DNA from 3 places in the Staphylococcus sp. HMSC068C09 genome. Region 1 is predicted to be linked to each of the others. Evidence: predicted binding sites of a transcription regulator. Region 1 holds the regulator's gene; each other region holds the start of a gene.
The links. The regulator LexA, encoded in region 1, represses DNA repair genes until DNA is damaged. The targets are predictions, from matches to a motif close to CGAACATATGTTCG.
Positions count from the first base shown of each region.

Region 2: HMPREF2930_RS08725 (YolD-like family protein) is a predicted target of LexA. The motif match lies at 808-821, and genes of this name have one in related genera.
Region 3: addB (helicase-exonuclease AddAB subunit AddB) is a predicted target of LexA. The motif match lies at 1,146-1,159, and genes of this name have one in related genera.

Region 1 is NZ_KV813756.1:529,497-531,780, forward strand. It holds gene HMPREF2930_RS07300 (CAP domain-containing protein) at 1-341, shown strand, start outside; gene lexA (transcriptional repressor LexA) at 547-1,167, opposite strand; gene sosA (DNA damage-induced cell division inhibitor SosA) at 1,311-1,544, shown strand; gene HMPREF2930_RS07315 (DUF896 domain-containing protein) at 1,730-1,969, shown strand; gene tkt (transketolase) at 2,071-2,284, shown strand, end outside.
Region 2 is NZ_KV813766.1:12,146-14,429, reverse strand. It holds partial or broken gene HMPREF2930_RS08730 (hypothetical protein) at 1-331, shown strand, start outside; gene HMPREF2930_RS08725 (YolD-like family protein) at 374-784, opposite strand; gene blaZ (penicillin-hydrolyzing class A beta-lactamase BlaZ) at 1,098-1,943, opposite strand; gene blaR1 (beta-lactam sensor/signal transducer BlaR1) at 2,050-2,284, shown strand, end outside.
Region 3 is NZ_KV813756.1:180,619-182,902, reverse strand. It holds gene addB (helicase-exonuclease AddAB subunit AddB) at 1-1,112, opposite strand, end outside; gene lepB (signal peptidase I) at 1,241-1,807, opposite strand; gene lepB (signal peptidase I) at 1,822-2,284, opposite strand, start outside.

The DNA.
Region 1 (2,284 bases):
AAAGAAAACAACACGGATTAAATACATTGGATTACTCTAAAAAAATATCTAATACTGCAAGAAAACATAGTGAAGATATGGTTAAAAATAATTATTTTGAGCATACTGATTTAAATGGTCATTCACCTTTCGATAGAATGAAACGTGATGGTATACAATTTAATGTTGCTGCTGAAAATTTAGCTTATGGTCAACAAAGTAGTATTTATGCTCACGAAGGACTTATGAATTCTCTAGGACATCGGGAAAATATTTTAAATACACACGTTAATACATTAGGTGTAGGTGTAGATTTTAATAATAAGCGACAACCATTTTGGACAGAAAACTATGCTGGATAATGTTTGATTTATAATATATAGGGGTATGTTCTTTTTGCAAGGAAGTTGATATTATGCCTACAAAGAAAAATAAGAAAAAAGATATACTTGATAAAGTTAAAGAGATTTTAAATAAAAAATAAAACTAGAAGTGCTTAGGCACTTCTAGTTTTTTGTATATTAAACATATATATAAGAGATTTTAACGTAACAAACAAGAGATAAACTACAATTCTCTATAAAGACCAATAACTTTACCGATAACTGTTACATTATCTAAGTAAATAGGACTCATAGCACTATTTTCTGGTTGTAAACGATATCGATTTTTTTCTTTAAAAAAACGTTTTACAGTAGCTTCATCATCTTCAGTCATTGCTACGATAATATCTCCATTTTCAGCAATAGTTTGGCTTCTTACAATTACTTTATCTCCGTCTAAAATACCCGCTTCAATCATACTTTCACCGATAACATTTAAAATAAACACATCACTATTGTGTGTGGATGTTAAATGTTCTGGTAATGGAAAGTATTCTTCTATATTCTCTACTGCTGTAATTGGAACTCCAGCTGTAACTTTACCGATAACAGGAACATAGATAGTTTCTTCTCTAGTCATATCATTATTTTGATCACTCACGATTTCAATTGCTCTAGGTTTAGTAGGATCTCTTCTAATATATCCTTTTTCTTCTAATCTAGATAAATGACCATGCACAGTTGAACTTGAAGCAAGACCAACAGCTTCACCAATCTCTCTTACACTTGGTGGATAACCTTTTATTTGAACAACATGTTTAATATAATCATAAATCTCACTTTGTCTTTTAGTTAACTCTCTCATATATAGGCACTCCCTAAGTTTATTTTAATATAGTATAGCATTTTTTGATTTTTTAAACAAACATTTGTTCGTAATACTATTGACTAGGAACACTCGTTCTGTTAAAGTATTTATACAAACAAATGTTCTAGGAGTGAAAATAAATGCTTAGTAATTATACTAGTAATATCATTAAAAATATAATTGTTCTAGTAGTATCTTGCATCGTTTTTCTGGTGTTTTTTACTAACTTATATCAGAACGCTCATACGGAACACATGTACGAAATTACCGATCATACGATCCCTAAAAAAGCGATTTTAAACGATGATTATAAGAACGATATACCCGATAATACAGAACAAACAGACTATAAAGTGTTCGCCTTAGTTAAATAAATATTTAAGAGATATAGATAAAAAGTTATTACTTCTAAGAAATGGGAATATGAAGTATTATATAAAAATACTTCATTTATTTTAGAAAGAGTTTATGATGCTTAGATTTTTTATCTATGTCTCTTTTTGTTATATTAATTAAGTATTTTATATGTATTAAAGAAAAGAATAGAAAGTGTGATGACATGTCAAATAATAATTTAAATATAGATAGAATTAATGAATTAGCAAAAAAGAAAAAAGAGCAAGGTTTAACAGAAGCTGAAGCAAAAGAGCAATCTAAGTTGCGTAAACAATATTTAGATTCTTTTAGAGAAGGATTTAAACAACAAATTGAAAGTACCAAAGTCATTGATCCAGAAGGTAACGATGTAACGCCGGAAAAACTTAAAAAAATTCAAGAAAGTAAAAAGAATGATCAATAGTTAATAACATTTTAATCATTAACATTATAATCTTATCATTTACTATATTTTTAAGTTATAATATAAAAAAGATGATTAATTCTAGAAGGGAAGTATGTAAGATGTTTAATGAAAAAGACCAATTAGCTATTGATACTATACGTGCATTAAGTATTGATGCAATTGAAGAAGCAAATTCTGGTCATCCTGGTCTGCCTATGGGAGCTGCACCAATGGCCTACACGCTTTGGACTCGCCACTTAAACTTTAATCCACAATCTAAAGACTACTTTAACAGAGATAGATTTATATTATCTGCAGGTCATGGTTCTGCTT
Region 2 (2,284 bases), on a different contig from region 1:
ATGGATACTAAATTTCAAGAGATCTATTGCAATTATTTATAGAACAGAGCTTTTACCTAGTTTATATTTATATTTGTATCTAAAGAATAATAATGATTTTAAATCTCCACAATATATTGAAGAATTAAACAAAGAAGAATTATCACTAATTGAATTGGAGCAGTCATATAAGGAAGAAGAAAGAAGCGAAAAATTAAATAAACTTTTGTTAATAATAAGTCTTTTATCAATTTTCCAAGTAGTAGAAATTTTTTTCAGTGATAAAAATAATATATTTAATATCAGTATGATACTTATAATGATTTTGCTAGAAGTATTTCGAAAAAGGTAATTATAAGAACACTATTTAAACTTTTTAAAAGTTTAAATAGTGTTAAGTGATACTACAAACGTTAGCATTATTTAAATTATATATATTATTGTTAGTATCAGAAAAGGAAAATGTATTACTAATTTCATCCTTTTTTAAAATTTTTCCTGTATATTTTGAAATGTTACCGTCTTCCCAATATGAGATTGTACATAACTCATCATTTTGAATTTTTATTTGAAAAATCTGATCTAAATTATCTAATGAATCATGTGTTAGCAATGGTTTTTCTATTTTATTTTGATCCTTTATAATTTGTTCTAAAATTTCAAACTGTTGCGGGAGAGTCGCAAAAGCTTGCCATTTGATTTTTCCACGCCCTTGAGGGATTTTAGGGTTTAAATATTTTCTTGGTATTTTTCTATAATCAGTTTCATATTTATATTCATCTGGCGCATTAGGATTTGGAATCATGTTTACCACCTCATCATCATTGTAGAACGTATGTTCTTTTTTGGCAAGGATTATATAATTTTTTAATGTGATTAATTAATTAATTTAAAATAAGTTATTTTCTATATGGAAAAGTTGAGTAAGATTATCGAGCATTTATAATTATAGTAACTGGAATTATGATGTTTGGTATGTTAATAGTATTTTCTCTTTTAAAAAATGTGAACATAAAAAAATAGAACATATATAATTATAAATAATATATATGTTCTTCGATATTATGAAGTTTTATGAAAGATAGAATTATATCAGTTTTTGTAGTACATTTAGACTATTAAAATTTGTTTATTACATTCTTGGCGGTTTCACTTATCAATTTATCATTAGGTTTATCACTTTTATTGTCTTTATTCGTAAAAATGACTAAAATAATAGGTTCAGATTGGTTCTTAGGATAAACAAAAGCTACATCATTTCTAGAAGCATATGTTATTGCTTGACCACTTTTATCAGCAACCTTATAGTCTTTTGGAACACCATCTTTAATTAAAGTGTCTCCGTTTTTATTATTTAACATTAAATCAAGTAAGAAATTTTTATTTTTTTTGCTTAATTTTCCATTTGCGATAAGTTTATTTAAAGTCTTGCCGAAAGCAGCAGGCGTTGAAGTATCTTTTTTGCTCTTTGGTGAATAGTAATTTAATTCTATTTCATATCTAACTGGATTTGTTACTTTATCTCCCAATTTTTTTAAACGTTTTTTAATTTTTTTGATTCCACCGATTTCGTTTATAATTTTATTGTTTGCTGTATTATCACTATACTTCATTGAAGCCTCAATAAGTTCTTTTAAAGTGATATCTTTTCCTACATATTTTTCTAAAATAGGAGAATAAGCAACTATATCATCTTTGTTAATATGTACTTTTTTATTTAACTTATTATAAGGTACTTGTTCTAACAAAATAGCACTATTTATCGCTTTTGAAGTTGAAGCATAGGCAAATCTCTTATCGGCATTAAATTTTACTTCCTTACCACTTTTAGTATCTAATGCATAGACACCAATATTAGCATTATATTTCTTTTCTAAATTATTTAACTCTTTAGCATGTGAACTGGTTGAATTACATGCACTTAAAACTAAAGCAATTGCAATTAAAAGTATTAACTTTTTCAAAATATACCCTCCAATATTACAGTTGTAATTTCTATAAATCAATAATATTACAATTGTAATATTCGCGTCAATAGTTTATTATAAATATTTGAAAGAAGGTGTTGAAATGGCTAAGTTATTAATAATGAGCATAGTAAGCTTTTGTTTTATATTTCTATTGTTATTATTTTTTAGGTACATATTAAAACGCTATTTTAATTATATGTTAAATTATAAAGTTTGGTATCTAACTCTTCTTGCAGGATTAATTCCTTTCATCCCTATTAAATTCTCTTTTTTTAAATTTAATAATTTGAATAATCAAGAGCCCACAGTTGAAAGTAATTCACACAATTTGAATC
Region 3 (2,284 bases), 350 kb from region 1:
ATTATAGGATGATGTGTCATCGATTTTTTAGTATCAATATTATAAGGAATATCGTATTGTGGCAAAATAGATTCAAATAGATAGGCATATGTTTCATCTCTATATAAAATTGCAATATCTTGATATCTAAAGTGTTTATCACGTGTATCTTTAATAATACGTCGTGCTATTTCATTAACTTCTTCTCTCATATTCGATGACTCAAGTAAATCAATATAACCATGTGATTGAGTTGGATTAACTTGAAGTGCGTCAAATTGTTGTTCTAATTGTAATAAATCTTTATTTTTGAAACGATATGGTGTTGTAAAATAATGTTCATTTAAAGGTATATGTAATTCATTTGCAATTTCTTTTAAGTGAATAAGTACGTCAGAAGGTTTTCTAAACATACTAAAGTGATCTTCATTACCATCTGTAGTTAATAATATAGTAACTTGTTTAGCATTTTGTACTAATGCTTTAATAATTTGATATTCAAGTGTTGAAAAGTTATAAAATCCATCTATATAAATATCAGCATGCTTAATCCACTCAGATTTGTGCATTATTTCAATAAAATAATTAAGACTGTCTTCAGCGGTAATAAATTCTCCATTTAATCGTTCTTCAAAATAATGATAAATAAGCGAAATATCTTCTAGTTTATGTCGGGTTCTTGTTTGTAATTCATTATCTTCTAAAAATGAATCAAGTTGATGAGGTGTTACAGAATATTTCTTAAAATCTTGGATTTGTTCACTTAATTTTTCACTAAAACCATAATAATCTGCTTGAGATTGATATAATTTCATTTCTGATTTGTGTTGTTGAACGATATTGAATATCATCATTTCAATAGCTGCTTTAGTTAAACGTGTTTCAGTTAATCCTCCGAGTTCTTGAAAGATTCTATAGCTCAAACGTTCAAAATGTAAAACTTCCGTTCTTAAACTCCCGTTTAACTCTCGATCATTTACGAAAGATTGCTCCAATTGAAACGTACTTTGGGTAGGTGCAATCAAAATGATAGGATCTCCAAGAGGATTTTCTTTCATTTGTTGTTTAATATTTTTAATCATATGATACGATTTACCGGTACCAGCTCTTCCAAGATATGTATTTAATTCCATTATCTACACACTCCTTTAAACTCATTTTACCACGGAACATACGTTCTTAAAAAGTAAAGTAGATAAAATAAAAGTAGAATGTGAATTCACCTGAATTGACATTCTACTTTCATTTTTAAATTGATATCCTACTTATCTGGATTAAAATTAAATTTAAAATCATTTAGTGGCCAAAATCTAAATGATACTTTACCGACGATTTGTTGTTTATCTATTAATCCAAACGCTCTACTATCTTTACTAACTTCACGATTATCTCCTAATACTAAGTATTTATTTTTAGGAATAACGTTAGACTTAGGATGAGCATTAAGAAGATCCTTAGTTTCAAAAGATCCTGTAATGTACTCTCCTTGTTTATGTTTTTCATTATAGTCTAAGTAAGGCTCATTTACTTTTTTTCCATTAACATATAGCTGATCTTTTTTATATGTCACACTATCTCCTGGTACGCCTATCACTCTTTTAACATAGTCATCAGATTTATTAGCATGGAAAACAATAACATTTCCTTTTTTTATGTTTCCTACCTTATAACCTAAAATGTTAACCATTACATGTTGTCCATCTTTTAATGTTGGATCCATAGAGTCGCCTTTTATTGTATAGGATTTGGCAACAAAAGTGACTACAAGCCATACGAGCAATAAGCCTACAGCTATCGCAACAATCCATTCTGTTATTTCTTTTTTCAAATATAACACCTCATCTATTTATTAAACTCATAGTTGAATGATCTAAAAGGATAATACCTTAGACATACATTTCCTATAACATCACTTTTTTTAATTAATCCATATTTTCTCGAATCAGTTAATGTATTACTATTATCATTCAACACTAAAAATGAGTCAGGTGGAATAATATCCCCATCAGTATTTTCTAAATCTCGTAATGCGAAATCATTAATATCTCTATTTTTAGCATAATATTTATTCACTTGTCTATCATCTTTATATAATTTACCATGCCTTATTTCTACCGATTCGCCTGCTTTCCCAATAATACGGCTAAAATGAATTTGATCATGATGGCGATACATAATAATATCGCCTTCATTTAATAAATTAAATGTCACTTTCAATTTATTAATCATTATATAATCATTTTTATTTAGAGTGGGGGCCATCTCATTAGTATGAACAATTGCACTTCTTAGTAAAAAATTTTGG